2 regions of the Bacillus marinisedimentorum genome follow, and region 2 is predicted to be linked to the other one. Evidence: a T-box and tRNA genes for the amino acid it is inferred to sense, from the RefSeq annotation. Region 2 holds a T-box; the other holds one or more tRNA genes.

Region 1 (16,176 bases), on a different contig from region 2:
TTCGTGAACAGCTGAATCCTGATATGGTGCTTTCTTCTTGCTGTCTTAGTTAAAATTTGCCTCTCTATGAATAGAACATAAAACGTGTAAGATACTATAGGCAAGAAAAATGGTGATTTCTTCATTTGAAGGACAAGTTCAGCCCAATCACCAAAAATTACACAATGAGATGAAAGTGAGGCAGCTAAGAATATGAAAGCAACAGGAATAGTTCGTCGAATTGATGATTTAGGCAGGGTTGTCATTCCGAAAGAAATTCGCAGAACGCTTCGGATTCGTGAAGGTGACCCGCTCGAGATTTACGTGGACCGTGACGGGGAGGTCATCTTGAAAAAATATTCTCCAATCAGTGAGTTGAGCGACTTCGCCAGAGAGTATGCAGATGCACTCTATGACAGCCTCGGCCATACCGTGCTCATTTCCGACCGCGATACCTTCATATCAGTATCGGGAGGATCAAAAAAGGAATTCCTGAACCGTGCAATCGGGCCGACAGTTGAAAAAGCGATGGAAAGCCGTGCTCCCCAGTTCGAAACATCTGAAAAGGAAATTGAATTAATAGACGGCATTGAAGAATCAATTGCTTCCTTTGTTCTTCAGCCCATCATTGCCAACGGAGATCCGATCGGCGCTGTTGTCATTTTTACAAGAGGGGACAAACCGCTCGGTGAAGTTGAACAAAAATCAGCCCAAACAGGTGCAGCATTTTTAGCACGCCAAATGGAACAATAGGGATGCGGCAGAGCGCAGTTCGCACTCCGAGCCTGCAATAGAACCTCGCAAGGCACCTGCTGCAGCCAACAGAATGATTGGAAACGAAAAAGGAGACGTGATGTCTCCTTTTTTCCGTTTTCAAAAAGGCACTCATTTTTCCGCCGGATTGCCTGGGAATTCCCAGGCACCGAAAACATCGATAAAGGCAGCGGAAATACACGGAAACAAGAGGAAGCGGGCGGGTCCATCCGAAGAAAAGAGGGCATTATGGTATAATACTTCCTGCAAGTACTGGCTGAGGAGGAAAAAATAGTTGAATCCTGATCAAAAACTCCGGCAGCGTACCGGCATTTGGCGGGGAGCCGCCATATTAACGGCAGCAGGGCTGCTGGCGAAAATCTTAAGTGCTGCCTATCGAATTCCTTACCAGAATATTACCGGTGATATCGGTTTTTATATTTACCAGCAGGTTTATCCGCTATATGGTATAGCGCTTGCGTTTGCCCTTTACGGGTTCCCGGCTGTGCTTTCCAAATTGGTGGCGGAAGAAAATGAAAAAACAGGCGGGGAAGGGCTCCCGGGCCTTATAATCCGTGCCTTTGCTTTCCTATTCGGCTTCGGAATGCTGCTTTTTGTAGCCTTGTATGCAGGGGCAGGTCCGCTTGCCCGCTGGATGGGCGACCCGCAGTTGGAGCTTCCGGTCAGAACCGTCGCATTTGCATTTTTCTTCATGCCGTTTCTGGCGGTCTACCGCGGCTATTACCAGGGACATGGCAACATGGTTCCGACAGCCGTTTCACAAGTAACCGAACAGGCGGTCAGAGTGTCTACGATTTTACTGTTTGCTTACCTGCTGATCAGTAGCGGATACGGAGTCTACATAGCGGGTGCCGGGGCTGTATTCGGGTCTGTGACCGGCGGGTTTGCGGCACTGCTTTTTTTAATCCTGTTCAGGCTTAAAAAAGGGAAGCAGCCGCTGTTAATAATGAGCAGTGCCAGGCTGCGGAAGAAACCGGCGGAAAAGAAGGCATATCTTCTGAAAGGCCTGCTATTAAACGGCCTGCTGCTGAGCATGAGTCACTTGCTGCTTGTCCTCCTCCAGTTTGCCGACTCCATGACACTTGTAAAAGGCCTGCTTTATGCAGGAGTGGACGGTCTTACGGCAAAGGAAATGAAAGGGGTATATGACAGGGGGTTCCCGCTGATCCAGCTCGCGACCGTATTTGCGACCTCATTGTCGCTGGCGCTTGTTCCGTTTGTATCATCGGCAAGCGCGAAGGGCAAGATGGGGGAGGTGAAGGAAAAGACGGAACTGGCACTGAGGGTCGGGCTTATGATAGGTGCAGGTGCAGCAGCGGGATTATGGCTTATCCTGGAACCTGTCAACATCATGCTTTTTGAAAACAATGCCGGCGAGATGACATTGAAAATGTTGAGCCTGGCAATCATCTTCAGCACTGCCGCCATAACGCTTTCTTCCGTCCTGCAGGGACTTGGCCATTTTTATATTCCTGCAGCTAGTGCCGCCGCCGGTTTCCTTATTAAGTGGGCGGGAAACATGATTTTCGTCCCGCGTTTCGGAACAGAGGGGGCAGCTGCAGCCACGGTCATCGCTTTTTTACTGATTGCTTTCATAAATGCTGTTTTTATCATTATCTTTTTAAAAAGCAGGCTGGTTGCCCCTGCTTCCCTTCTGAAAATTTCAGGTGCTGTTGCCGGGATGGCAGCTGTGCTGGCAATACTGAATGGAATGTTCGGGTATCTTGATATAATAACAGCAGCGGGAAGGGCAGGAGCGGCAGTGCAGGCCCTTTTTGAAACAGCTGCCGGGGGTCTCGTGTTTCTATTGATCATCATGCGCATCGGGCTTTTTTCTGAGGAAGAGCTTGAACTTCTGCCGGGAGGCGGCAGGCTGGCTGCTATCCATCAAAATATGCAAAGGTGGGGGAAATAATGGCACGCACGATAACAGTTGCCGGTCTTGGAGCCGGCGACGCTGACCAAATGACCGTAGGGGTCTACAGACTGCTGACAGGTTCAGAGCACTTATTTTTACGGACGAAGGAGCATCCTGCTGTTCAGGTGCTTGAGCAGGAAAACGTTTCGTTTGTTTCCTTTGATGAAATCTATGAACAAAATAGCGGGTTTGAGGACGTGTACCGGGAAATAACGGACCGTCTTTTTGCTGTGGCAGAAAAAAAGGATGTCGTCTATGCTGTACCCGGCCATCCGCTTGTTGCCGAAAAAACTGTCCAAATGCTGCTGGAGGAAGCCGGGGAAAGAGAGATCCGGGTCCGCATTTCGGGCGGACAAAGCTTTCTTGATCCAATGTTCGCCGCACTCGGGGTCGATCCGGTTGAGGGATTCCAGCTTCTGGATGCCACTGATTTTAGGACGCACTTCATCCAGATGGAACAGCACGTGATCATTACGCAGGTATATGATGCTTTTACCGCTTCCGAAGTGAAATTAGGCCTGATGGAAAAGTATCCGGATGACTACGAAATCGTGCTGGTTACCGCTGCTGGAAGCAGCAGCGAACGGATCAAACGTCTTCCGCTGTTCGAACTCGACCGGGAAGCGGTGGTCGATAACCTGACAAGCGTTTACGTTCCGCCAGTGCGGGAAGAAACTCTCCTTTACGGCGAGTTTTCCAAGCTCCGTGAAGTGATTGCCGCTTTGAGGGGTCCTGATGGCTGCCCATGGGATAAAAAACAAACCCATGAATCGCTGAAAAAGTATCTCGTCGAAGAAACATATGAGGTTCTTGAAGCGATTGACGAAGAGGATGATGACCTTCTTGCCGATGAATTGGGAGATGTACTACTGCAGGTGATGCTGCATGCCCAGATTGGAGAAGATGAAGGCTGGTTCTCGATCCGTGATGTCATTTTGGCACTCAACTCAAAAATGATCCGCCGCCATCCGCACGTTTTCGGGGAAGCCACCGCTGAAAATGCCGAGGAAGTCGTAGAGAATTGGGAAGCAATTAAAAAGGAAGAAAAAGGGGAGAGTCCCCGCGAATCCCTGCTTGACGGCATTCCAAAGGGCCTGCCGGGATTGTACCGGGCTTATGAACTGCAGAAAAAAGCGGCAAAAGTCGGATTTGACTGGGACACATCAGCTCCTGTCTGGGAAAAGGTCAGCGAGGAAACCGAGGAATTCCGTGCGGAAATCCAGGCTGGGAACAGCCGGGAAGCGAAAAAAGAGTTCGGCGACCTATTGTTTGCCCTGGTGAATCTTGCCAGGTATTATAAAATTGATCCGGAAGATGCATTGCGCATGACGAATGAGAAGTTTAGGCGGCGGTTCCGTTTCATTGAAGAATCGGCAGCTGAAGAGGGTAAAGACCTTGCAGACATGTCCCTGGATGAAATGGATGAATACTGGAATAAAGCAAAATCACAAGGGTATTAAGAAAATTTTCATAAAAGAAAGAAGTGGTGAAACATGCGGCTTGATAAGTTTTTGAAAGTATCCCGCCTCATAAAAAGACGGACGCTTGCCAAAGAGGTGGCTGACCAGGGCCGGATTACAATAAACGGCCAGAAGGGAAAGGCAAGTGCCGATGTGAAAGTCGGCGATGAACTGGCAATCAAGTTCGGGCAAAAGACGGTGACCGTGAAAGTCGAAAGCCTGCGTGAAACGACAAAGAAAGATGAAGCGTCACAGCTGTATACCGTCCTGAAAGAAGAACGGAATGAACAGGAAAGGCCTGAATCATAGGTAAGGATTCAGTTTTAAACTACAAACTATTATCACGGTGTTTAAATCCGCTAATCAAATAACAATCAAATCACACGGAAAAACGGCCAGAGTCTTTGAACTGCTGGCCGTTTTTTTAGGCTCCATTCCATAAAAGCATCCATTAGGGTGATAATCTCAATTCCTATATCCAAAAGAGGTGGGAAAAAAGCAAGATGTATTTTGGTTTACGGAAAGTTCTGCAGTATTTCCCGCTTCTCCTCATTTTCATTACAATTACATTTCACCCATTACAATAGGTTTAAATAAGGCGCGTCTGGCACTAACGGACCTTTTCGCTTTCCGAATTGTTTACTATTATTTTCAATATAACCCATTTCGTTATAAATAAGCGGCCTGTACGTGCCGATAATAAAATTGAAGACTTGCCGGCGGATAGCTTGTTCTATTCTCCACCCCCTTTTCATAAAAATAACATTGAGAAGAGGGGGATGATTATGGACCGTTACTATGACACTAATACGGTGTACAATCCGAAAACACAGGATCATGATGTGGTCATGCGCGGACGAAAGACACTCGAAATAACCGGCGTCAAACAAGTCGAAAGCTTTGATAATGAAGAATTCCTGTTGGAAACTGTCATGGGCTTCCTGTCCATCCGCGGTGCGAACCTGCAAATGAAAAACCTTGATGTCGACAAAGGGATCGTCTCGATAAAAGGCCGGATTTATGATATGGCCTACCTGGATGAACAAAATGCGGAGAAAGCTAAAGGATTCTTTAGCAAGCTTTTTAAATGAGCCTTTCCATTCAATTTTCTACCATGTTTGCCATGGTTCTGACCGGGGTATGGATAGGTGCGGGTTTTGATACATTCAACCGTTTTTTGCAGCGGAGCAAACGCAAGCGCTGGTTTGTTTTTTGCAACGATATATTATTCTGGGTCGTCCAGGCCCTCATTGTATTTTTTGTGCTTTTTACAGTAAATGAAGGGGAGCTCAGATTTTACATCTTTGCTGCTCTTCTTTGTGGTTATGCTGCCTATCAGTCACTGATGAAACAGCTTTATACAAATGTGTTGGAACGGATGATTTCGCTGGGCAGGCGTATCATTTCGATTCTCATCACCCTGTTTACCGTTTTAGTGGCCAGGCCCGTGCAATGGCTCACACAGGCGGCTGTCGCCATTTCTCTATTTTTCCTTCATTTTGTCGGAGCTGTTTTGTTGTTTTTGCTGAAAGTGATCGTAACACCGCTGAATTGGTCGAAAGTCCTGTTATGGCGGCTTGTCCCTGTAAAAATAAAGAAATTTATCCATACTAAAGCAGGAAACGCTAATAAAATAAAGAATAGGTTAAAAATAATATTAGGCAAGTTTCGAAGATAGGAGGACATGAGATCCCATGGGCGGACCAAAACACAACGTATCAAAAATAGAATCAACCTATGTGAAACAACACGAATATGCAGAAAAACGCGCCCTCCGCAGGAAAAAAGGGTTGGTGAGAAGGCTTGTGTTGTTTGGCATTTTCGTCTCTATTATCTCTGTTGCCGTCATATCCACACTCATCTCTCAGGCTGAAGCCATGAATGAAAAGAAAAAAGAGAAGGAACAGCTTGAGGAGGAGCTTTCCACGCTTGAAGGGGAGCAGGAAAACCTTAAAGAAGAGATCAGGAAACTGAATGATGAAGATTACATTATAAAAATCGCCCGCCGGGATTATTTCCTGTCCAACGATGGAGAGGTTATTTTCAAGCTGCCTGACTAAATACCGCCTTATTGACACTTTATTTCCTGAATGAGTATAATAAGAGAAACTGATTACTTTTCAAAACTTAAGGAGGAGCATTTTTTTTATGTCAATCGAAGTAGGCAGCAAGTTACAGGGTAAGGTTACGGGCATTACTAATTTCGGTGCTTTTGTGGAGCTGCCGGGAGGGTCGACTGGCCTTGTGCACATCAGTGAAGTCGCAGACAACTATGTTAAAGACATCAATGATCACTTGAAGGTCGGCGAAACTGTGGAAGTGAAGGTCATCAACGTTGAAAAGGACGGCAAAATCGGCCTATCCATCAAACGCGCCAAAGCACCGGAGAAAAGGGAGTCATCAAGACGCCCGCAGCGTCCGCGTCAAAATTTCGAATCATTCGAGCAAAAGATGAACCGTTTCTTGAAAGACAGCGAAGACCGGCTTTCATCTTTGAAAAAGCATACAGAATCCAAGCGCGGGGGTAAAGGCTCGAAACGAGGCTAACTTGCTGCTGACGGCATATGCTATTTCTCTATAGAATATAGTAGCACCCTTTCGCGGGGTGCTTTTTCTTTTTTCCCCCGGAAGAGGATGCAGAAGTAGGGATCCTGGAAGCAGTCCATTCAATTGATTTTAACTATTGACAATAAAAGTGGATTTGGGTACTATATATCTTGTGCTTATTTACTAAGGAACATGGCGGTGTAGCTCAGCTGGCTAGAGCGTACGGTTCATACCCGTGAGGTCGGGGGTTCGATCCCCTCCGCCGCTACCATATAAGGCCCCTTGGTCAAGTGGTTAAGACACCGCCCTTTCACGGCGGTAACAGGGGTTCGAATCCCCTAGGGGTCATTACAGAATGCCTGGCAATTGCCAGGCATTCTTTTTTTGTCGTTACGGAAATTATAAAATGTAAGCGTTATCGATAAAAAGCCAGAAGGGAATCGTCCAGCTCCAGGCGCCAGCGGCTATCGTGATAAGCGGTGATCCCCTCTGGGAGGAAAGAGCATCTCCCTGCGGGTACCCCGCCTTGCACATTTGTTCCATTCAAAAATGAAGCGAATTGTTTTTGAGTGCTTTCCTTTTCATGCTTTTGAAAAGCAAATGGACTGCTATGGCTGCATTGCAGATGAAAAAAGGCAGATAAAACGGGATCCCTGCTGATAGTTCGATCTCAAAGAAAGCCGGCACAGTTTGGAATAGGGCATGCTGAACGGTATAAGCGACGGTAAATAGGGTTGGATAAAATGCGAAAGCGGCAATGATGACATTGGCGTTGATTCCTTCCGGAGCTTCCAGTTTTGCATCTCCTGTTGACAGCTTATCTTTGCCGTTTGCATGTATGGGTCCTTTGTTTTTTAAATAGATGAAAGGAATCAAAAGAACAGCAGCCCAGTAGAAATATGCAGGATATGAACTGAAATCAAATACGTGTAAGTCAGGCATGATCATCATGCTCAGCACATAAACAATCAGCAAATACGCCGTCACAAGCAAAACGGATCCGGCAAACTTCAATAATGTCTTCAACCCCACCCCTCCTATGCAAGCGCCTATTTCCATTTTATTACCTTAATAACCGCGTTGTCTTCTTTTTTATGACATTTCGTGAGAACCTCGTAACAAAATGTTTATGTACGTCAACCTGGACGTTATCTTTGTCGAGATTATTAAATCGATAATCAATTATTGACAATATTGTGAAAATTGTGTGAAAAACAAAGAACGGCAAAATGCCAGGTCTCACAAAGGTTTGTATACTTTGCGACCAAGGAATACGAACAGATATTTCCATTTGAATAGAACCATTGCAAATCAGAACCTTGTTTAAACGGTAAAGAGTTTGGCAGGTTCAATGGAAACCCGTCGAAGAGTTTTTGTTTATTAGCAGGAGGTTTGACAAAAAGTTGGAAATGCCTGTGATTAAATGGAAACCAACAGAAAAAAACGTTGGGGTGGTGCTAATAATGGAAAAAGCGGAAAGGCAGTTTTTTGAACCGCTCGGGGGTCTTGGTGTTGTAAAGAAGTCTCAAATGCTTACGGACAAAATAGCGAAAGGGACAGAACGGAAGCTAGTGGAGATCTTCATCCAAAAAGGGCTTTTGATTGTCATGATCGGTTTTTTGCTTGGACGAGCTGTAGTCTTATCCAATATTACACCGTTTGCGCTGCCTTTTTTTGCGGCAGTTTTCATGTCAAGGAGGGATAAAAGCCTTTATGTGATGCTCGCCCTTGCCATTGGGGCAGTGACAAGTTCGTATACGACAGCTGCATACATTACAGGTTCAATCCTATTGTTTCTTGCAGCGTTCGGGGGGCTGGTGAAATCGGCTGACACCCGGCTGAAGCTCCTGCCGTTCTTCGTGTTTTTCTCTGGAATGTCGGTACGGCTTCTTATCACGTATACGGTTGCCGGGGGCTTGACGGAACTGGACTTGATGATGGCAGGAGTCGAATCAGGACTCAGTTTGATCCTGACGATGATTTTTCTGCAAAGCATGCCGCTTTTATCCATAAAGAAACGGCGCCAGGCTTTAAAAAATGAAGAAATCATTTGCTTTATCATATTGCTTGCTTCTGTCATGTCCGGAACGATCGGCTGGCAGGTGATGGACATGTCCGTCGAACATGTTTTGTCCCGCTACTTCGTCCTGCTGTTCGCTTTTCTGGGCGGTGCAGCGATCGGTTCAACTGTCGGCGTTGTCACAGGTTTGATTATGAGCCTTGCCAACGTCACCAGTCTTTACCAAATCAGCCTTCTGGCCTTTTCGGGCCTGTTGGGCGGTTTACTCAAGGATGGGAAAAAAATCGGCGTTGGATTCGGACTGATGATCGGCACAGTGTTAATCGGGCTGTATAACCAGGACGGAACAGCGCTTTCTGCGGGGCTGATGGAATCAGCGGCTGCTTTTGCACTGTTTTTATTGACACCCAGAGGATTTATCCTGCAGCTTTCGCGTTTCATCCCCGGAACCCCTGAGTATGCCAATGAGCAGCAGCAGTATTTGCGCAAAGTACGTGATGTGACGGCTGGCCGGGTTGAGCAATTTTCGACCCTATTCAAAACATTGTCTGACAGTTTCACACAGCCGGGCGGGGATCAAAAAGAGGAAAGCCGGGAAAAGGAAATAGATTATTTCCTGAGCAATGTCACCGAAAAGACATGCCAGACGTGCTATAAAAAAGATACGTGCTGGACGAGGAACTTTACTCAAACATATGAGCTTATGAAAGAAACTATGCAAGAAAGTGAAAAAGGGGAGCTGGAATCCAACCGGCAGCTCATGAGAGAGTGGGACAATCACTGTGTGAAACCGATGCGTGTCATCGATAAAATAAATCAGGAACTCAACTATTACCAGGCCAACCAGAAACTCAAGAAACAGGTGCTGGAAAGCAGGAGGCTGGTGGCTGACCAGCTGATGGGCATTTCCAGGGTAATGGGAGACTTCGCCGAAGAGATCAAGAAAGAAAGACAAAACCATTACATCCAGGAAGAACAGATCTATGAATCACTTGAATCTCTCGGAATGGAAATCAACCAGATTGATATTTTCAATCTGGAGGAAGGGGATGTTGATATCGAAATCAGCATACCCCATTGCAACGGGACCGGGGTCGGAGAAAAAATTATCGCCCCGCTCCTTTCAGATATATTGGGAGAAACCATCATTGTGAAAAAGGAGGATTGTGCATCTTTTCCGGCCGGTCAATGCCAGCTTACACTTGGTTCAGCAAAAACATTTGTGGTCGAACCCGGGGTTGCCTGTGCCGCAATGGGGGGCGGATGGGTGTCAGGTGACAGCTATTCGACAATGGAAATCGGAGGGGGTAAATATGCAGTAGCGATCAGTGATGGGATGGGCAACGGGGAGCGGGCCCATATCGAGAGCCACGAAACGATTAAGCTCCTGCAAAAAATTCTCCAATCAGGGATCGAAGAGCGGGTAGCCATCAAGTCGATCAATTCGATTCTTGCTTTGCGAACGACAGATGAAATTTTTTCAACGCTTGATCTTGCTGTCGTCGATCTCCAGGATGCAACGGCGAAATTCCTGAAAATCGGCTCGACGCCCAGCTTCATTAAACGGGGAGGGAAAGTGATGAAAGTGGAAGCGAGCAATTTGCCGATCGGAATGATCCATGAATTCGAGGTCGATATGGTCAGTGAGCAGCTCAAGGCTGAGGATCTATTGATCATGATGAGTGATGGCATATTTGAGGGTCCGAGAAATATAGAGAACGTCGACTTCTGGTTAAAACGAAAAATCGGTGAGTTAAAAACAGACGATCCGCAGGAGATTGCCGATCTCCTGCTCGAAGAGGTGATTCGTACGAAAGAAGGCAATATTGATGACGATATGACAGTTGTCGTCGCGAAGATCAAGCGCAACATACCGAAATGGGCGTCGATTCCGGCGTATAACAAAATTAATCTCTACCGAAAAAAAGCTCAGTAAGGCCGCCTGACATGGGGGTGGCTTCTGCCGCCTGCTCTCCCGCCGTACAGCGGTGAAAATTTTTTGTATAATTAACGGCCTGTCCGGGCACAAAAGTATATTTCCTTTCCTCTGCGTCAACAATGGATGCAAAGAGGAGGTTCAGAGGATGAGGAAAGGAACATTAAAACAAATTTTGCTGATAACGGACGGCCATTCAAATCAGGGCGAGGATCCTGCAGCAGCAGCGGCATTTGCCCGTGAGCAGGGCATCACTGTCAATGTGATCGGGGTGCTTGAGCGTGACTCCATGAGCGAAGAAGGCATGAGGGAGATTGAAGACATCTCCATGTCAGGCGGAGGCGTAAGCCAGGTTGTATATGCGGAAAAACTGTCCCAAACTGTGCAAATGGTGACAAGGAAAGCAATGACCCAGACACTTCAGGGGGTGATTAACCAGGAACTGAAACAAATCCTTGGGAAATCACAGTCGATGGAAGATTTGCCGCCTGAACAGCGCGGCGAGGTAATGGAAGTGGTCGATGAGCTCGGGGAAACCGTCAGCCTTGAGGTGGTTGTGCTTGTCGATACAAGCGCAAGCATGAAAGAGAAGCTTCCGACTGTTAAAGAAGCCCTGTTAGACCTCTCAATAAGCCTGAATGCAAGAATGGGATCAAATCAATTTGCTGTCTATGCATTTCCCGGGAAAAGAAAGGATGTTGAAAAGCTTCTTGACTGGACTCCCAGCCTGGACAGCCTGTCAAAAGTGTACCCTAAACTTGCTTCAGGCGGCATAACGCCGACCGGACCGGCAATCAAAGAGGCGACAGCTCTCTTTAACAGGAAAAAATCAAAAAGGGGTTTCCTCTCTGATGATGAATCCTACATCGAAGAATCCGGCCTATGAACTTACGCCCGGCACCAGCGTGCGGGGGAAATGGCACGGTCAGACATACCGGGTCATCAAAAAGATTGGATCTGGCGCAACCGGAACCGTCTATCTGGTTGCGTGCCGTCAGGGGCATGGGGCATTGAAAATCAGTGAGAATGGGATGTCCATTACATCGGAGGTGAACGTTCTTAAAAAGTTTTCCCGGGTCCAGGGCCAGCCCCTTGGACCTTCTTTGCTTGATGTTGATGACTGGCAGGCAGGAAAAGGGGATGCATACCCATTTTATGTGATGGAATATATTCAGGGGACCGGCTTTTTTCCTTTTATTCGGGCAAAAGGGATGGAATGGGTGCCGATTTTAATGATGCAGCTGCTTGGCCACCTGCAATTCCTTCATGACAATGGCTGGGTATTCGGGGATTTGAAACCCGAAAATACCGTCATCACAATGAACCCGCCCCGGCTGCGCCTGATCGATGTGGGGGGCACGACACTTATCGGCCGGTCAATCAAGGAATATACCGAGTTCTTCGACAGAGGGTACTGGGGTCTGGGCAGCCGCAGGGCAGAGCCTTCATACGACCTGTTTTCTGCAGCCATGTTTTTTGTGAATACTGCCTATCCAGCGAGACTCACCAGGAAAGAAGGCGGAATCGCACAGCTCCAACCGCTTATCATGAACCATGCAGAACTGAGCCCGTATGCAGGTGTCCTTTTGAAAGCCCTGGAGGGTAAGTACGGGAGTGCGAATGAAATGAAAGGGGACTTGATTGAAACAGCGAAGAAAAAAGAAGCAAAGGGAGGCAGGCATAGTTTTTCTTCTTCACCGGGGAGCCGCACAGGCAGGAAGTCAGTATCCGGCAAAACAAAGACGAAGAAAAAAAGTCCTGCGCGTAAGAAAACCTTTCTCGGTCATATGTTTGAGACAGTTTTACTATTTATATTGATATTTGTTGTTTATTTTTTGTATTTGATGGTGTGATTTATGGGATGACGGGGGAAGGCGGCAATGTGGAGGGTACTGGGGAATCCGGCTTGGAAATCGGATGCTGGGAGGTGCCGGACTAGGGGTGCTGAATGACGGGACAGTGCCTATATAGGCTTTGGGCCGGTAATGAGATTCACACAAATAGGGTTACTGAATAGTAATTCAACACCCGTGAAAAGAAGAAATATAATGGAATGCCCACCGTCTTTAACACCCGAAAACGGGGAATTCACTCCATGGAGTCAACTGAATTACAATTCACTGACCGAACACTCAAAACGTGTACAATTTTGTCCAGCGCTTCTCAGTGCCCGCCTTTGCGAAGACTGCATCCTTCGGGTAGGATGGGAGTACAGATACATAAACCAGGCAGGCTGGCTGTATAGAAGCGGGGTCGAATTCGATATGCATGACAAAGTTTATTCATTCACTGAAAAACATAAGCTCCTGGTGCCGGGTGCGACAGTTGTTGTCGGTGTTTCCGGGGGGCCGGATTCTTTGGCGCTCCTCCATTTCTTGCACCATGTGAAAGACAGAATGGGCCTGACGATAATCGCCGCCCATGTCGACCATATGTTCAGGGGCGAGGAATCTTACGAAGACCTTTTGTTTGTGGAAAAGTTTTGCGGAAATTTATCGATTCCTTTTGAAGGAAAAAGGATAAATGTTCCCGAATATCAGAAGAAGTACAACCTTGGCGTTCAAGAGGCGGCCCGCCAATGCCGTTTCATTTTTTTCAGCGAAATTATGGATACATATCATGCGGATTTTCTGGCGCTGGCCCATCATGGGGACGACCAGATTGAAACAATGCTGATGCGTCAGGTCAGAGGTGGTTACGGAATGAGCCTCGCCGGCATGCAGCCCAGGAGAAAACTGGAGAGAGGGGAAGTGATCCGTCCGTTTTTAAGTGTGACGAAAGCGGAAATCGAACATTATTGCTCGGAAAATGGCCTTCATCCCAGGATTGATCCCACTAATGAGAAAGATACATATGCGAGGAACAGGTTCCGCCATCATGTTCTTCCTTTTTTAAAGGAAGAAAACCCGCGCGTCCATGAGAGGTACCAGCGCTTAAGCGAGACCTGGACAGAGGATAATGCCTATCTTGAGAAGCTTGCTGAGACGAAGCTGGACAGCGTTCTCCTGGAGCAAAACAGTGACAGCGCCCGCATTTCGATTAAGGCCCTTTCATCATTGCCTTTGCCTTTACAAAGAAGAGTGATTCATCTAATATTAAACTATCTTTATCGGATTATACCGCCTTCTTTGTCATCGGTACATATCGAACAGCTGCTGAACTTGCTCGCCAGTGAACATCCATCAGGGATTCTCCACTTCCCGGAAAGCCTTTTTGCCGTCCGGTCTTATGACGAATGTTTATTTACATTTCGGGCAGAAAAACGGGAAGAGTATGAATATGTCCTTAATGTGCCGGAAGAAATTTCATTACCTGATGGTTCCTCGATTGCAAGCTTCCACACATACGAATTCCCTCATGGGCACCAGGATGAAAATATCTTTGTTTGCGGAGCGGATTCCATTAAACTCCCTTTACTCATCCGGAATCGCCGTAACGGAGACCGTATGTCGGTTCTCGGAATGCAGGGAACCAAAAAGCTGAAAGATATCTTCATCGATCAAAAAGTTCCGATTGAAAAACGGAACCGCTGGCCTGTTGTGACAGACTCAGAAGGCAGGATACTCTGGCTTCCGCAGCTGAAAAAATCTGCGTTTGCAGAAACGGATAGAAGGAAACAAGAATATATAGTCATTCAGTATACTTAAGAAGCAACATCATCCAGGAGGGGCAGAAATAATGCATAACGAAATTGAGAAAGTGCTCATTTCCGAAGAGGAAATTCAAAAAAAAGTAACAGAATTAGCGGAGGAGCTGTCAACTGAATATAAAGACCGCTTTCCGCTGGCGATCGGCGTGTTGAAAGGGGCCATGCCTTTTATGGCCGATCTGTTGAAGCGTATGGACATCCATCTGGAAATGGATTTCATGGATGTCTCCAGTTACGGCAATTCCACGGTTTCCTCCGGGGAAGTCAAGATTGTTAAGGATTTGAACACTCCTGTCGAAGGCCGGGATATTGTCATCATTGAAGATATCATCGACAGCGGCTTGACGTTGAGTTATCTTGTTGAGCTTTTCCGCCATCGCCGGGCAAAATCGGTTAAAATCGTCACCCTGCTGGATAAGCCGAGCGGACGCAAGAGCGACGTGAAAGCAGACATGGTAGGTTTCAACGTTCCTGATGAATTTGTTGTCGGTTACGGGCTGGATTATGCAGAGCGTTACCGCAACCTGCCGTACATCGGCGTTTTGAAGCCAGAAATTTATACAAATTAATTAGTTGAGTGCAACAGTTTATTTATGGTACTATTTACTATAGTTTGTCCGCTCTTAGGAGGAGGTAAGGAATGAATCGTATCTTCCGGAATACAATTTTCTATTTATTAATATTTTTGGTTGTAATCGGTGTTGTAAGCTTTTTTAATGGATCAAATCAACAGACAGAACCGATGGCTTACGACCAATTTCTTTCTAAATTGGAACAGGGTGATGTGAAATCCATCTCGCTGCAGCCAGAACGCGGTGTTTATGCCATTAAGGGCCAGCTTTCCGATTATGGGGAAGATGAGTATTTTCTCACATACGGTCCTGACAGCGAACAGTTCATGGCGAGAATCAGTGACGCTGTCCAGCAGTCGAAAGTGGAGATCAAGCCTGCTGAAGAAACAAGCGGCTGGGTAACCTTTTTCACATCAATCATTCCATTTGTCATTATCTTTATTTTGTTCTTCTTCTTGCTGAACCAGGCTCAGGGCGGCGGCGGCCGTGTCATGAACTTCGGGAAAAGCAAGGCGAAGCTCTATAGTGAGGATAAGAAAAAAGTCCGGTTCAAAGACGTGGCCGGTGCGGATGAAGAGAAACAGGAGCTCGTCGAAGTCGTCGATTTCCTGAAAGATCCGCGCAAGTTTTCACAGCTTGGCGCGCGTATTCCTAAAGGTGTCCTGCTTGTGGGCCCTCCAGGAACCGGTAAAACATTGCTTGCCCGTGCAGTAGCAGGGGAAGCGGGCGTTCCATTCTTCTCAATCAGCGGTTCCGACTTCGTGGAAATGTTTGTCGGTGTCGGTGCATCCCGTGTGCGCGACCTGTTTGAGAATGCGAAAAAGAATTCGCCGTGTATCATTTTCATTGATGAAATCGATGCGGTCGGACGCCAGCGCGGCGCCGGGCTCGGCGGAGGCCACGATGAACGTGAACAGACGCTGAACCAATTGCTTGTAGAGATGGATGGCTTTGGTGCGAACGAAGGCATCATCATTATAGCAGCGACAAACCGTCCGGATATCCTGGACCCTGCCCTGCTTCGTCCGGGCCGTTTTGACAGGCAAATCCCTGTCGGCCGTCCTGACGTAAAGGGCCGTGAAGAAGTATTGAAAGTCCATGCGCAAAACAAGCCGCTCGATGATTCTGTTGACCTGAAAACAATAGCCATGCGTACTCCTGGATTCTCAGGTGCAGACCTTGAGAACCTGTTAAACGAAGCTGCGCTCGTAGCGGCTCGTGCAAACAAAGATAAAGTTGATATGGAAGATGTGGAAGAAGCGATTGACCGTGTCATCGCTGGTCCTGCCAAGAAAAGCCGCGTCATTTCCCAGAAAGAACG
Region 2 (16,176 bases):
ACCGAAACTAATCTTACACTAAAAATTCACGTTGGTGAAAACAAAGATAGACCGTAAAAAGCCGGCATGGTCAAAAAGTCGCAGAAAACCAGCCCTTCATTTGGAAAAAAGTGATAATATAGTTAAAAAAGGGGTGAAGATATGCCGGAAATTCATTGGTATGACTGGATAGCGCCGACAAGTCCGTTTGCTGCATTAGTATTTGGCCTGCTGTTCACATTAATAGCTGCATTCAGCATATGGTTTGGAACGAAAGCAAAGAAACCGGTATGGATTGCTTTGCTCGCGGGTTCCCTGACTACCGTCATTGGTGTGATCATCTTAAATGCTGTCGGCTTTTATTGAGCAATGCGCCGTCTGTCAAAAAACTGACGTTTCGGTAGGGGGAGAGGTATGAAGCTGCTTGTTTATACAGGAATTTACCTGATTATCACTTTTTTATTTATCTGCATTGGCAGGTCCAGCCTTGGAAACGGCTTTCTGCCAATCTTCCTGGCTGTTCATTCAGCTTTCCTCATCGGAGCTTTACATTATAAAAAGGAGCATATAGACATGAAAGGCTTAATGGTGAAGGCCCCCTGGATCGATTTGATTCTAGAAGGGAAAAAGACGTGGGAGATTCGGGGGTCAAACACTCATCAAAGAGGCAAGATCGGCTTGATTAAAAGCGGATCGGGGCTCGTGTTCGGGACAGTGGATATTGTCAGATGCGAGGAACTGAGCTTAACAGATTACAAGCAGGGCACTGTGTTTCATTGCATTGACAGGAAAGACTGCCTTCAGCTCCCGTACAAAAGAACATTCGCCTGGGTGCTGGACAACCCGTTCATGTTCGAAACTCCTGTACCATATAAACATCCAATGGGGGCAGTCATATGGGTGGATCTTGAAAAGGCTTTGAAGTGACGATCGTTCCGTAGATATGAAAAAAGCTCAGAGGACTCTGAGCTTTTTTATATATCTTCTGTTCAATTTTGGAATTAGTTCAGATAATCCAGCGGATTAACAGCATTTGTTTTATTTTGATTCCAATCACCTTTGTGAAGTTCAAAATGAAGGTGCTGTCCGTTGGAGTTCCCTGTGTTGCCCTGATGTCCGATCGATTGGCCCTGTGTAACACGCTGTCCTTCAGAAACAAGCCTGTCCCGAAGATGGGCATAAACGGTTGTATATTTTTGCCCGTTGATTGTATGTGAAATGAAGATGACATTTCCATATGAAGAAGAGTAATAAGAACGCTCGACAACACCGCTTGCTGCTGCTATCACTTTAACGGTTCCATGCTGGGAAATGTCGATTCCGGCATGATAGCTGTTCCATCTGCTGCCGACATCTGAAGTGAGGACTCCCTGTGTTGGCATGATGAAGTTTTCAGTTGTTGTTGAAGCGCCTTTTACAACGGTTTGCATACCGGAAAGAGCTGCATAAGTGTTAGGACCGACAATTCCGTCCGTCACAAGTCCGTGACTTCTCTGAAAGCTGATAACGGCCGACTTTGTGATGGAACCGAAGATACCATCTACAGAAGAATTGTAATAGCCTTTGCGGCTGAGGGTTTGCTGAAGGCTTTCAACAGCCTGTCCCCTTGAGCCGTATCTTAATGTTTCGCCGGTTGCCGCCATAAGTGCTGCGACTGTTTGAGGTCCTGCAATACCGTCAACTGTGATTCCTGCGTGTTTTTGAAAGGCTATAACACCTGATTTTGTGATGCTTCCAAAATAACCGGTTGATGTATGGTGGTCAAAAAATCCTTTTTCGTCTAATTGATTTTGCAGTTCGATAACATCGTTGTTTTTCATACCCTGATATAATGTTTGATCTCCCAGAGCTGCTTCGCCGATTGTTGGTGCAAAAAATAAAGATGCTGCCATAGAAGTGGTGATGATGGTTTTTTTAAACATGTTGTATTCCCCCAGATGTAATTCTTTAAACCATTTATTTGAACAAATCCCATAATACAGGAAAATCATTACACAGACATTACAAAAAGAAGACAGTGAAATTACAATTTAAAATTAATTTAATTTAATTTTCAAAAAATTACCTTTTGACCAGGTGAGAGTCCTGTCGTTTTCCAAGTGTCTCAAGAGAAGGAATCCGGGAGCAGGCTGCATTTTTACCGTATGTCTATCTGGAAGGGACTTTACAGGCGAAATTATTCTCTGCTCTCTGGTGCTGAATTCTTCCTACAGCAGCGTTTTCATTTTTTATCCTATGAAAATGGTAGTATAATGAGAAAAATAAAACCGATTACAAGGAGCATCACGTCATGACCGCAAACGCACCTTTAAGTACAGGCGATTGGATCAATCAAGATATCATGCATGACCGACAGCGGCTGTTTGCACACAGTGCCGTTTTATATAAACGTTTGATTCATGTCGGAGCGGATGAACAGGCCGGTAAGCTGCTTGATTTGCTGGCGAAAATCAATGCCAGGGAACTGGGCATCGCATTCACGGGGCATTTTTCGGCAGGGAAGTCCACGCTTATCAATACAATCATGGATGAACCGATCCTTCCGTCGAGCCCGATTCCGACGAGTGCAAACCTGGTGAAAATCAAAGCGGGCGAGCATGCGGCCCGCATCTATTACACTGACCGTGAGCCGGTGGAGTTCCAGGGGCCGTATGACTATAACAAAATTCAGGACTATTCCCGTGACGGCGATGCCGTTTCATCCATCGAAATTTTTCATCCGTTTACAGATCTTCCGCAAGGACTGGCGGTGATGGATACGCCGGGAATCGACTCAACTGATGAGGCCCACCGGATTGCGACTGAATCGGCACTCCATCTGGCTGACACGATTTTTTATGTGGTCGATTACAATCATGTCCAGTCTGAGCTGAACTTCCGGTTTGTTGAGGAACTGAAGGAAAGCCATAAGCCGGTATACGTTGTTGTAAACCAGATTGATAAGCACAGGGATGAAGAACTGCCGTTTGAAGCGTACCAAAAAAGCGCAGCGGAGGCATTCAGGAGCTGGAATGTTGAACCTGACGGTATCTTTTATGTTTCCAGCCTGTACATGGATGTTCCGCACAACCAGTACCGGGAACTTCACGACTTTATCCAGTCCTTGATCAATCTGCCGGATGAGGAATATTTGGAGCGGGTGGCTGACTCTATCAAAGGGCTTATAGCGGAAGCACTAGAAGGTGTTGAAGAGAACCTTGCTTCTGACACGGAAGAGGCGGAACGCAAACTGCAGCATCTCTCAGCCCAAGAGCGGAAGGAAGTGGCAGCAAGGATTTCAGGATTGCACAGCCGGCTTGGAGAGCTTGAGCAGGGAATGGGCCAGGTCCAATCGGAATTCCTGAAAGGGGTCCAGGGCATCCTTGACAATGCATATATCATGCCCGCTCAGACAAGGGATATGGCCCGATCGTATCTGGAATCACGGGACCCTTCCTTCAAAACGGGGTTCTTTTTCCAGCGCGCGAAGACCGAAAAAGAACGTGAGGAGCGGCTGCAGACGTTTTATGATGAATTTTCCAGGCAGGTCGCAACCCATATTGACGGCCACTTCAAGCAGTATGCGGTCGATTTCTTAAAAGGAAAAGGCATTGAAGATGACACCCTGTTCAAACAGATTTATGATGCGGATATCTCGTTCGGGCCAGATCTGCTTGCGGGTACAGTCAAATCCGGGGCGACGGCAAACGGGCAGTATGTTCTCAACTATACGAATGATGTGAGCAATCGCATCAAGCAGATGTACCGCCAGAAAGCCAATGAAATCTTCGAGCAAACCAAAGAAGATATCAATAACAAAAGAGAGTCAGAATTGGCTGCCGTTGAGGAAGAACTTCAAACGTATAAAAAGTGGGATCAAGCACTTCATGTGATTGAAGCTGCTTCTGAAAAATCGGATCAAACAGAAGCGGAGCTTGCCGGCAGTTTTTCCGATACTGTTTCTGCAGGTACCCTCCGTGAGGCAGAGGAGCTTGCATCACGAAAACTTGAGCAGGTACAGACGGTGACCGTGGTAAACAGGGAAGATGATGAAAGAGGGTCGGAATTGCTAAAAGAAGAAGCAATGACGAATTCAGTGCCGCAAGGGTCACCATCTGCCGAAGCTGCGAAACGTGAAGGCGAGTCCAATACGGAAAGCTTCCATCAGATGCGCGGTGAAGCTGAAGTCCTTTCCTCCCGCCTTGAAACTGCGGCAAGTCTTGTTGAGCCGCTCGGCGGTTTCAAGCAGCTCGCTTTCGATTTGAGATCACGGGCAGTGCGGCTGAAGGAGCAGCAGTTTACGGTGGCGCTGTTCGGTGCGTTCAGTGCCGGTAAATCATCATTTGCGAATGCGCTGATGGGCGAAGCGGTGCTGCCGGTATCTCCAAATCCGACAACAGCGGCGATCAATCGGATCATGCCGTCTGACAATGAATACAGCCATGGGACAGTGCGTGTCAAATTGAAAACAGCCGGGCAGCTGTTAAAGGATATGAACGCTTCGTTCAAGGTGCTGCGCAAGCAGGAAGCTGGTTCTCTTGAGGAAGCAGTCAGCCGTGCAAAACAAGTACAGGCAGAAAAAGAGGAAGGAAGCGCACATACCGAGCGCCACTTCCTGACCGCTGCGGCCGCCGGATACATCCAGTTCCGCGAGAAGCTCGGGGAGACGGTGGAGGCAGGACTTGAAGAATACCGTGCGTATGTAGCCGAAGAGGCAAAGGCAGTATTTGTGGAATGGATCGACCTGTATTACGATTGCCCGCTCACAAAAGAAGGCATCACCATCGTCGATACGCCGGGTGCGGACTCGATTAATGCCCGCCACACCGGCGTTGCGTTCAATTATATTAAAAATGCGGATGCGATCTTTTTTGTCACCTATTATAATCACGCCTTCTCACATGCCGACCGCGAATTCCTGATCCAGCTCGGCCGGGTGAAGGATACGTTCGAACTGGATAAAATGTTTTTCATCATCAATGCGGCCGACCTTGCTAAGAATGCGGCGGAATTGAATATGGTGAAAGATTACGTGGAAGGCCAACTGGCCGCATATGGCATCTGCAATCCCCGCACATATGGTGTGTCGAGTAAAAACGTGCTGCAGGCAAAACAGGCGGGGTCTTATGAAGACGAAAGCCAGCTTGATATGCACATGTTCGAAAATGAATTTTTCCGATTCATCGAAGAAGAACTTGTCAGCCTGTCACTTGAAGCTGCAAGAGCTGATCTTGACAGGACGAAAATCCGGGTTGAAAAACTGATTGCTTCCGCGCAGCAGGGCGATGACGAGCGGAAAAAACGCCTCGAACAAGTGGAAAAAGCCGAAACCGAACTGGTTCGCCAGCTTGAAAAAGTGGACGGTGAAGTTGAGCGGCGCTCGCTCCAAAACGAAATCGAAGAATTGTTCTTTTACATTAAACAGCGTGCGTTCCTGCGCTATCAGGATGAGTTCAAAGAATACTTCAATCCCGCAGTGCTGAACGGAACCGGCAGCCGTCTGAAAGAGCAGCTCCAAACTGCACTTGATGAATTGCTGGGCTTTTTAGGCTTCGACCTTGTCCAGGAAATGCGGGCGACGACACTCCGGGTGGAAGCGGACATGAACAGGAAGCTTAAAACCCTCCACCAGGATGCTGCCTTGTTTGCAAGCCGTACTCCTGAACCGCCTGAGTTGTCTCAATTTGAACCAATCGAATTTTCATCAATGGAATTCGATGAATCAGAGGCGGACATTGGCCCACCAGGCCTAAAACAGGCACTTGGAAATTATAAAAACGGCAAGCAGCTTTTTGAACAGCAGGGCATTAAAGAAATGAAAGAAAGTATTGAAAACCGGCTGCAGGAACCGGTGAAGCAATACCTTGATGAAAAACAATCGCACTTCAACAGGTATTATACTGAGCTGTTCAGTGAAACGGTAAGAGAAATGACCGGAATGATCAGGGAAGAAGCCGGGCAGTATTATGGAAGCCTGAGGGATGTTTTAGGGGAACAGGTGGATATTGAGAAGTTGAGGAACGTTTCGGAGAGGCTTGGAGAATTAAATGGATTATGATAGACAGGAAGCATAGCGGAGGATGCTATGCTTCCTTTTTTTATAGATAAAGAAAAGCAATTTGATGATTTTGGAACAGCCATTATACGGGATTAGAGTTGCGTTCCTGTGATTTTTTTATTATTCGTTCAGTGATAAATCCATGATGAAGCCAATTATAATGGGAATGACCGAACCTCCTGCTTCAAAAAGTATCCCTTCTGAAGGATTCTCCTTATAACAATTCCAACTTAAAATTGAGATGTCAAATAGGTTTCCTGTTGTATATAAAATCACCATTGAACATAACGCTGCCAGTAAAGGGAACCAAAATGTTTTCTTTTTCATGATAACACCTGCTTCTTTTATATTTTGAGATTAAGCCTGAATTTATATACTATGGCAGCACAGATCACAAAGCCAGATCGTCCGGTGTCATTTCGAAAAAGCTTTTTCAATGTCCTGCACCGTAATGGAACGGGCAAAGTACAGAACAGCGGATTTTCTTCTTCCACCATCCTTGCTGAATAACCTTTCTCCATAAATATGTAGAACCCTTTTATTTAAGTTACTCATATATCGTTTTGCAATAAATTTTCCTCTATTGATTTAACTGCCAATATTTTAAAGGAGCGAAGCGTTATATCAAGAATACATTCATTAACAATACATAACCTGCAGCATGAACAAAAATCGGGGAGTGGTCATATTGGCATTCGTAAACCAGGAAGCGATCATTGAAGGTGCTGTTGAGCTGAGAGGGACGCTGACGATTCCGGAAGGAGACAGGGAGAAGTACCCGGCTGTTCTCATCATTCCAGGGACAGGTGCGTTGAATCGGGACGGGAATGCAAAGGGCTTGGAGCTGAACCTTTACCGGGAAGTTGCGGAGTGGCTGAGCGGCCAGGGGTTTGCAACCCTCCGCTATGATAAGCGGGGAGTGGGCGGGAGCGGCGGCAAGCAATATGAAACAAGCATGATGGATCTTGTAGATGATGCCGAGGCATGCCTGGAATTTTTGCGCAGTTATCCGCTTGTGGACGAAGAAAATGTCCTTGTGCTTGGCCATAGCGAAGGGGCCATTCTTGCTCCTGCACTAAACGCACGGAACCCGGTGTCCGGATTGATCCTGTTGAGCGGGGCTGGCATGCGGCTTGATGAAGCGATCAAAATGCAGCAGGAAATCGGCTTGAAGGAGCTGGACGAAATCGGAGGGTTCAAGGGATTTTTGATTTCAAAATTGAAGGTGACTGAAAAAGCGAGGAAAAAGAACGAGAAATTTTTCAAGAAGATTCTTGATGGTGAAAAAGATGTGATGAGGGTCGGAACCTCAAAAGTGAGTGCCAGATGGTTCCGTGAGCATTTCACTTATCCTATAAATGATGCCTATGAAAAAATTGAATGCCCGGTGCTTGCTATCACCGGAAAACGGGATTTCCAGGCTGATTACCGGAACCTCGATAAACTGTCTGGATATATAACGGCACCGCTTGAAATTCATGCCATTGAAGATATGAACCACGGCTTGAAGGAACAAAAGCAGGATCATTCACTCCTTCAGGCGAAAAAGCTGTACAAGTCTGACATCGGCAAGCCGCTTCATCCTGAGTTGAGAAGCGTGCTGGAAACCTGGCTGCGCAAGCACTTTCTCATCAGAGCCTCTGCTTGAGCAGCCCGGCGAGGTTTCCACCCTTTCACCGCGGGTAAAGTAAAGGTGAAAGGAGATGAGACTGATGGACATGAACAACCTTGAAGTCCGATCCTTCCATTTTGACGGCGATGGCAGCATTCCTAATAATAAAAATCTTGATTTGATTGTATACCGTGATGCTGTAGGAGATACCGGAGAAATGGGCCGGCTTTTCGAGAAGAATAATTGGAAAGGCACCTGGCTTGGCGGTGTCTCCAGTATTCATCACTACCACAGCACAACACATGAAGTGCTCGGTGTAGTGAGCGGCAAGGCGACATTGAAGATGGGCGGCGAACATGGCGAGGTGCTGAATGTCGAGCAGGGTGACGTGCTGATCATTCCTGCAGGTGTCGGCCATAAGCACGTTGAGTCGACCCATGACTTTAAAGTATGCGGGGCCTATCCTGATGGAATGGAGTATGACCTTCAGACTGGAAAGCCGGAAGAGCAGCCGGACGTGGCTGAGATTATCCAAAACGTTCCGCTGCCAAAACAGGACCCTCTGTATGGAGACAGGGGCCCGCTGTTTTCGTATTGGAACCAATAAAGGAACTTTACAACGCTGTCTGTTAGTGGCATACTATAAAAAATCGAACTGAAAAGCCATGACGAGAAAGAGTATGCTGGCGGATTTTTTTACAGAGAGCTTCGGGAGCTGAAAAGAAGCAAAAAAGAAACCGGCTGAATATGGTCTCCGAGCTGCACACCGAAATGATTGAGAGTAGGCTGTGCCGGGTTTGGCACCCGTTACTGATGCCACAGTATAAGAACCGTCTCAAGCCGGTTCCGTACTTGATGAGGCCGATGGCGCGAGTGGTCGGTGAAATAAGGTGGTACCGCGGGTATATCCCCGTCCTTAGACAGAAATGTCTTTGGGCGGGGATTTTTTTATTTACAAGGCTTTGTTAAAGCTCAATGTTGATTTTTTCACTAGTTGATTGGAGTGGAAGGTGCGAGACTCCTGCGGGACTAGTGGGACAGGTGAGACCCCGCAGGAGCGGAGCGACGAGGAGGCTCACCGCCCGCCCCGCGGAAAGCGAGTACCTGCAACGGAAATCAACACTAACGTTTAACAGAGCCCTTTACAAAAAGGAGGAAGTTGAAATGAACATTTTTATCGGAGGGGCATGGCCGTATGCGAATGGATCCCTGCATATCGGCCATGTTGCGAGTTTGCTGCCGGGGGATATTCTGGCTAGGTATTTCAGACTTAAAGGAGAAGAGGTGCTGTACGTTTCAGGGAGTGATTGCAACGGGACGCCGATTGCGGTCAGGGCAAATGAGGAAGGAGTTCCGATCACCGAAATTGCCGGAAGATATCATGAGGAATTTGTCAGCTGCTTCAATGCACTTGGTTTCACGTTCGATTTGTATACGAGGACGGACAGCGTATTTCACCATCAAGAAGTGCAGAACATATTTCATGCATTAAATGAAAAAGGCTTCCTATACAAAAAAGAAGTGGAGCAGACCTATTGTGAAACGTGCCGCCAGTTTCTGCCGGACAGATATGTGGAGGGGGGCTGTCCGCATTGCGGGAACCCGGCGCGTGGCGATCAGTGTGATTACTGTTCTTCACTCCTGGAACCGCAGGAGCTGGAAAATCGCAGCTGCAAGCTTTGCGGTTCAGCGCCTGCCGGCCGGACAACCGAGCATTTTTATTTTCGGCTTTCGGCATTTCAGCAGGAGCTCGAGGAGTACCTGGAGCAGGCGCGTAAAAGCGGCAGCTGGCGGGCGAACGCCATTCAAATGACGAATCGGTATTTGGTGGAGGGGCTCAGGGACAGAGCGGCAACCCGTGATCTGGAAAATGGTGTGCCGGTGCCTGTTGAGGGCTTCAGTGATAAAAAAATCTATGTATGGATTGAGGCGGTTTCCGGCTATTTAACGGCAAGCAAGCGCTGGTCTGAACAATCGGGCCGGGATTGGAAGCCTTTTTGGGAAGAGGGAAGCATCGCTTATTATGTACATGGCAAAGATAACATTCCGTTCCATACGATTATCTGGCCGGCTGTTTTATCCGGTGCGGGAGGTTTGCACCTGCCAGACCATATTGTTTCAAGTGAATACGTCACAATCGAAAACCAGAAGTTATCAACAAGCAGAAACTGGGCGGTTTGGGTTCCCGATTTGCTGAAGCGGTACCACCCCGATTCAATCCGCTATTTTTTGACCATAAATGGCCCCGAACGGAGAGATGCCGATTTTTCCTGGCGCGAATTCATCTACAGCCATAACAGTGAATTGCTTGGAGCCTACGGAAATTTGGTGAACAGGACCCTTAAATTCATAGAGAAATCATATGGAGGAGAAATACCCGGCGGCCGCCTTGATGAGGAGATCGAACGGTTAATCAAACGTTTGTTTAAGAGGAGCGGGGAGCAGATTGAAAGGGCGGATTTCAAGCAGGCACTGGAGGAAATCTTCGCATTTATCAGGAAAGGCAATAAGTATTTTGATGAACAAAAGCCGTGGATACAGGTGAGGGAAGATCCGGCCGGCTGTACCAATACGCTGTACACGAGCGTTGTCATTATCGCCAATCTCGCTGTGCTTTTGGATCCATTTTTGCCTTTATCAGCAGCGGAGGTCAGAAAGCAGCTTGGTCTTCGAGGGGTAACATGGTCAATGCAAACGATTGAGAACAAGACGGTTGATTCTGTGAAGCCGCTATTTGAACGAATTGATTTGAAGGTGATTGATGAGGAAACGGAAAAGCTGGGACGCTGACAGGTGGAAAATCCAGCCAGTGCTTTTGAGAGGGATATAGGAAATCAACAAATTCCCCCTGTGACTGAACACGCGTTGAAAAGGTAAAAGACGTGTAAAAATGGATGATTGTGGTATGAAAGAAATGTACCATCAATCAGAAAGGGGTATGAATTCATGAAAAAATTTCTTGCAGGCACACTTGCAGCAGCAATGATTGCAGGCGGCGGGACTTCAGCATTTGCACAGGATATGGATGACAAGAAAGCTGAAGGGACTGTCAATTATGGGCAAATGTCCAAACATGCTGAACAGATGCATCCCGATATGACACGGGAGGAAATTAAGGACATGTACCTCGAAATGCATGGAACGATGGGAGCAAAACCGAGCGCAGACTTTGAAATGGGCGATATGCACGGTGACATGAACGGTGACATGAACGGTGATATGGAAGGCGATATGGATAGCGGAATGTAAGTTTAGCAGAGTTAATGGGCCAGGCCTTTTTTAAAGGGTTTGGCCTTTTAAATTGCTCTGCCTCATATTGCAAAGAGTCCTGACGGCACACGGATAAGGGGGTCGCGCATACCCTTGACTTCAAAAAAATACCTATTGCAATTTCCGGATAGAATGAGTACAATTATACTTGTCAGTTCAATCATTTACATTCTTGCGGACGTGGCGGAATCGGCAGACGCGCTAGGTTCAGGGTCTAGTGGTAGAAATACCGTGGGGGTTCAAGTCCCTTCGTCCGCACCATTTTATTTTACGGGAAGTGGCTCAGCTTGGTAGAGCACTACGTTCGGGACGTAGGGGTCGCAGGTTCAAATCCTGTCTTCCCGACCACGCACACGCTACATACATATCTATAATTCCAACAGACAGTATAAACGTTGTTTATGCTGTTTTTTAATGTTCATTTTTACATGCAGCGGAAGTTTATTGAATGGATAATAGGAACAATTCCACGTTTGCCAGCATGTGAAAAGTGGAAAACCCGCCGAAGCCACTCCGGCAGTATGATAACTGCCGGAGTGAAGACATATTATAGGAAGGTTGCAGGCAGAGCTGCTGCCAGAACCAGGAAGCGTAAGATGAAGCCTCCGATTAATACACCGCTTTCAGCTGCCACTGTTCCGATGATGCCGCCTTTTCCTGCGGCTGCGGCCTGAAGGCCTGCTGGCGAATGGGTCATCTTGTTATGATTGGCCAACTCTAAAATTTCGATTGTAATTGGAAATAGTAAGCCGATCACCATCAAACCGATCCAGAATAACAGGCTGTATTCCCCTGAAAGAATCGCTGATACAGATTCACGGGCAACTTCACTTGTTGAACTGGTGATATAAAACATCGTAAAGAGAAGCACCACTTCTGTAACCAGGAGACCCAGGTGGATCTTTTTGACGGCCAGTACTGAATGGACAGCCTGACGGTCGAAAAAAGCTGCGATAAGCATTGTGACGGCCATACCTGTAGAAGTTGCAGATACAGCAAACAGAACAGGTAAAATGGCTGTGTTCCAGAGCGGTACATTGCCGACAACACCAATCAAAAAACCGGTGTAAACGGCTGTGCCGACTGCGAAAATGATGCCGGTCCATTCAAGGAAAGCGGGAACCTTCCGCTTGAAAAACTCGAGTGCTGCCACAGCGAGTGACGCCATCATGAAAACACTGATCAGATACGTGCCAATCGTCATGACGGAAGTCGGATTCGTCAACAGATAAATAAAACGGAGCGGGTGGTGCAAGCCGGCTTCCGCATCAAATATCAGAAGGATCAGCCCGACTCCGATTAATACAGGCGCAGCGTATCGGCCTGCAAGCCGAAGAACTTTTTTGTCAGGATATTTTCTTGCTGTAAAGGAAGCGGTCAAGTAAGCGCCGGCACTCAAACCGGCAAGAAATAAATACCATGCAATTATGACACCCCATGCCAATTCAATCACCTCACATAGAATATTTTTGCTTTACTGCTCAAGTCATTACGGAGCGGCTTGGCGTTTCTCTTAATAATCTCACGGTTCAATTCACTGTTTGGATCGTCAAGGTCTCCGAAAACGCGCGCATCACTGATACAAGTACTTACACAGGAAGGCTGTTTGCCCTGGGCAACTTCTTCTGCACAGAAACGGCATTTTTCAACGACATACGTTTCATGGTTTTGGGAGCGGGCATCATACGGACATGCGACCATACAGTATTTACATCCGATGCAGCGGTCTTCGTCAACAAGCACAATGCCGTCTTCTGTCGTGTAAGTCGCTTTTGTAGGACAAACCTCTTCACAGGGAGCATTTTCACAATGCTGGCATTGAACTGGAATGATTTCATGTTTCACATTCGGGAATATGCCGTTTTCCTTTTCATGAAATGTAATGAACGATTGCTCGATCGGAAGTTCATTCTGCATCTGGCAGCTGACCCGGCAAGCATAGCAGCCAACACATTTTGTAGTATCAATTAACATTCCATAACGTGCCATCAGTCTTTCACCTTCCTTACTTTCACAATGACCTCGTGGATCATGCTTGTCCCGCCGCGCGGTTCGATGTCAAACGGTACATGCTCCATATACGAAAAGCCGATTCCTTTAGCGGTATTGAGGAATTTGGATGTTATTCCGTAATGGCCTGGCACAAACAGGCTTTCCGGATGGATCCGTTCGGTCACTTTCACACGCACGCGGCTGGTTGCCTCCGAAGACTTCACTTCAACCATATCCCCATCCTTAATGCCGAGCTCTTTCGCCCGTTTCGGGTTCATCCAAACCCGTTCCAGATCATAATCTTTCGTGATTTGCATCAAAATCGGAATATTGGCCGTTTGTGTGTGGCTGTGGTTCGCCTGTTTTCCGGTAATCAATCTGAATGTGGACGGATCAGGCTTCACTTTCGGCTCCACCCATGTGACAATCGGCTCAAAACCAGCTTCTTCATACGCTTTGCTGTAAAATTCAACCTTACCTGACGGCGTCTTCAACTTTGGAAGCTCCCCGTACTTCACTTTCTCAGCAGGGAACATGATTGTTCCTTTTTCTTTCAGTTCCTTATATGAAATGCCGGTCGGTGCCAGTATGGCTTCATTCAATTCATCAAGGGTGAAGTTGAAGTATTGCTCCAGCCCCATCGCTTTTGCGATGCCTTCGTAAATCTCATGGACAGGCTTTGTCTCAGGGTGTACCTTTTCAACGATTTCCTGACGCAGTGCGATGCCAGGTGTTTTGCCGGACAGGGCTTCAATGACCTCGGTCCGCTCGATGTATGTTACATCCGGAAGGACATAATCAGCGAGCAGGGCTGTTTCCGACATCTGTACATCGATTGCGACTACGAGATCCAGTTTTTCCAGTGCTTCTTTCATATACTTTGGATTGCCGTATCCGACTGCTGCATTGGAATGATGGAATAAGGCAGCTTTCGCTTTTCCTTCCATTGCTTTCTTGGCGACAACGGTTGCAACACCATGCCCCGGATAAGCAAGCGGATATTCCTCATCGCCCATGCGTTTCGCTTTCGGTTCAGGCGGGGAAGGGTGCTTCGCCGAGTCAAGCTTTCCAAGGTGGGGCTTGGTGGTGAAGATGCTTCCGCCTTCCTGCTGATAATTGCCGAGCAGTGCGTTGAACTGGGCAACGGCTCTTCCGGTTTCGGTGCTGTTGAAATAATTGCAGCCGAAAGCTCCGCGCCACGATTGTTCAATCAGCGCTTGTGGACGGACGGCCGCCATTTCACGTGCCATTCTGGCAATCGTATCAGCGGGGATGCCTGTAATTTTTTCCGCCCACTCCGGTGTATATTGGCGGGCGTTGTCAGCGAACTTGTTGAAACCTTCGGCATGTTTTTCAATAAACGCTTTGTCATAAAGGTTTTCCGTAATCAATACGTTGGCCATCGCAAGCACAAAGGCAAGATCGGTTCCCGGCCGGATTGCGAGCCATTCGTCTGCAAAGGTGGAAGTATTGTTAAGACGCGGGTCTACAATAATCACTTTTGCTCCTTTATCTTTGGCGGCAGCAAGAGACTGGATAGAACTAGGGCGGATGCCATCTCCATAACTTCGGCCGATAAACATGATGAACTTGGCATTGCTTATATCAGCACTCGTTTTGGAAACGCCGACAGTATGCAAGTAACCGGCATCCCGGGCATTTGAGCATACAACATGGTGCGTGTAATAGTTTGGTGAACCCATTGCGTTAATCAGCCGCGGTGAATAATATTTTCCTGTAGCCCGCGGGTCTTCTGTCAAAGCCACTGTTTCAGGGCCGTACTGGCTGATGATTTCCTTCAATTTCGAACCGATTTCATCGAAAGCAGTTTCCCAGCTGATCGGTTTAAAAGAACCATCCTTCGACCGCTTCATCGGTTCTGTTAAGCGGTCCGGTGAATAAACGACAGTTGCATAGCCATGGCCGCGTGCACAAAGTTTCCCTTTCGAATTTGGATGATCGGGATGGCCTGTGAGCTTCCATAACCGGCCGTTTTTCGTATAGCCAATAATTCCGCATTTGCTTGAACACCCATTGCACGTACTCGGAATCGCTTTCACATTTTCGGACTCTGCTGCAGAAGCCATCTGGCTGGACCATTCCTTGAATCCAACCGTTCCGGCAGTTGCAGTTACTGCGGTTGCTGCAGCTGAAGATTTTAAAAATGTCCTTCTTGAGAACTTGGAACGCAGCATTTTGGTAATACCTCCTTTTATAAGAACGACACGACTTAGACACACTTTTGTGAAATATTGAACATATCGGTGTTAAAATTTACCGTCTGCACCTTGAACAGATTGTTACAGTTCATTCAGTATGCAGCCGGTGTTTTTGCCTGTGTGTTGGTAACCTCATCTGTAAGATTAAGCACAAATGAGCGAATAATATTGCCAACTTTGAAATAAAACGTGGAATCCAGCTTAGACAGCTGTTGAACCCATTCATTAAGCCAGTCAAAATGATCCTTTAAAAATTCAGGCAGAAAATCATCCTCTCCTGTCTCAGTCCCGAATGCGGCCAATTCCAGTAAGATGCATAAATGATCTGGAGTGTTATGGTAAGCAGCAGGAAGCTGCAGCTCGAACTGATCAAGAAGGTAACGGATATGAAGAGCCGAGTCTCCAAATAAATACCCTTTACTTCTCGCAAATGGAAGATTCGCATGCGGATCACTTGTCCACGGCTTATACAGCGATTCCACAAGCGGGGCATATGGTTTTACCCTTCCTGAAAAACATCTGTGATAAGCTTCTTCGAGATCATCGAAGGATTCCGGTTTACAAGAAGATAGTGAATTCTCATCATACCCGGTTTCAGACATAAGTTCCGCAAGTTCCTGTTCCAAATCTTCCAAACTGGCAAACAGGCGAGGGGTTGGCGGTTTCACAAATTCAGACAAAAGCAAAAAAATCTCTTTTACCGTTGCCGCCCTGGCTTTCTCCATCTTTTTACCCTCCTTTCTAATGCAGGGATAGTAGTTAATTGGAATATTATTACTACGTTAGTATAAAGCATGCATATGGGTTTTTCATATGGAAGAAACGTAACCGTTACGTGACGAATCGGTGAAATAGTTATGTGTTTTTAAATTTATCCTACATATCCCGGCTGAGAGGTGATAAAATGAAATGATTCAATATTCCGAAATTTAACCTATTTACCCGGTGGCAATAGGAGTTATTGTTTGACAGGGGGGAGAGTTTCCCTGCTAGTATGGTGTTTAATCTTTCTGAAAAAAGTACTATTTAATGCGATGGAGGGAAAAAGATGCGAAATCTCTGGGCGG

Evidence for each region. The T-box of region 2 lies ahead of metG (methionine--tRNA ligase). A T-box ahead of a tRNA ligase gene usually reads a tRNA of that ligase, here a tRNA-Met.
Region 1: it has a tRNA-Met gene. The T-box ahead of metG (methionine--tRNA ligase) is inferred to sense a tRNA for this amino acid. The anticodon was not compared.

What each region holds. Positions count from the first base shown of each region.
Region 1 covers NZ_LWBL02000061.1:32,627-48,802, forward strand. Annotated here, with positions in the region: gene mfd (transcription-repair coupling factor) at 1-7, shown strand, start outside; gene spoVT (stage V sporulation protein T) at 193-732, shown strand; gene A4U59_RS17660 (putative polysaccharide biosynthesis protein) at 1,028-2,668, shown strand; gene yabN (bifunctional methyltransferase/pyrophosphohydrolase YabN) at 2,668-4,131, shown strand; gene A4U59_RS17670 (RNA-binding S4 domain-containing protein) at 4,165-4,440, shown strand; gene yabP (sporulation protein YabP) at 4,917-5,222, shown strand; gene yabQ (spore cortex biosynthesis protein YabQ) at 5,219-5,809, shown strand; gene A4U59_RS17685 (septum formation initiator family protein) at 5,826-6,191, shown strand; gene A4U59_RS17690 (S1 domain-containing RNA-binding protein) at 6,280-6,678, shown strand; tRNA gene A4U59_RS17695 (tRNA-Met) at 6,873-6,949, shown strand; tRNA gene A4U59_RS17700 (tRNA-Glu) at 6,955-7,026, shown strand; gene A4U59_RS17705 (hypothetical protein) at 7,222-7,704, opposite strand; gene spoIIE (stage II sporulation protein E) at 8,142-10,634, shown strand; gene A4U59_RS17715 (VWA domain-containing protein) at 10,783-11,520, shown strand; gene A4U59_RS17720 (protein kinase domain-containing protein) at 11,486-12,487, shown strand; gene tilS (tRNA lysidine(34) synthetase TilS) at 12,899-14,281, shown strand; gene hpt (hypoxanthine phosphoribosyltransferase) at 14,310-14,852, shown strand; gene ftsH (ATP-dependent zinc metalloprotease FtsH) at 14,924-16,176, shown strand, end outside.
Region 2 covers NZ_LWBL02000068.1:3,411-19,586, reverse strand. Annotated here, with positions in the region: gene A4U59_RS19175 (hypothetical protein) at 142-345, shown strand; gene A4U59_RS19170 (ASCH domain-containing protein) at 394-906, shown strand; gene A4U59_RS22655 (peptidoglycan DD-metalloendopeptidase family protein) at 981-1,622, opposite strand; partial or broken gene A4U59_RS22650 (peptidoglycan-binding domain-containing protein) at 1,635-1,799, opposite strand; gene A4U59_RS19160 (dynamin family protein) at 2,270-6,016, shown strand; gene A4U59_RS19155 (hypothetical protein) at 6,137-6,343, opposite strand; gene A4U59_RS22440 (hypothetical protein) at 6,395-6,526, shown strand; gene A4U59_RS19150 (alpha/beta hydrolase) at 6,705-7,664, shown strand; gene A4U59_RS19145 (cupin domain-containing protein) at 7,729-8,235, shown strand; T-box leader at 8,285-8,549, shown strand; gene metG (methionine--tRNA ligase) at 8,604-10,418, shown strand; gene A4U59_RS19135 (hypothetical protein) at 10,575-10,877, shown strand; tRNA gene A4U59_RS19130 (tRNA-Leu) at 11,073-11,159, shown strand; tRNA gene A4U59_RS19125 (tRNA-Pro) at 11,170-11,246, shown strand; gene nrfD (NrfD/PsrC family molybdoenzyme membrane anchor subunit) at 11,446-12,351, opposite strand; gene A4U59_RS19115 (4Fe-4S dicluster domain-containing protein) at 12,348-12,887, opposite strand; gene A4U59_RS19110 (molybdopterin-containing oxidoreductase family protein) at 12,887-15,085, opposite strand; gene A4U59_RS19105 (TorD/DmsD family molecular chaperone) at 15,202-15,834, opposite strand; gene A4U59_RS19100 (dicarboxylate/amino acid:cation symporter) at 16,158-16,176, shown strand, end outside.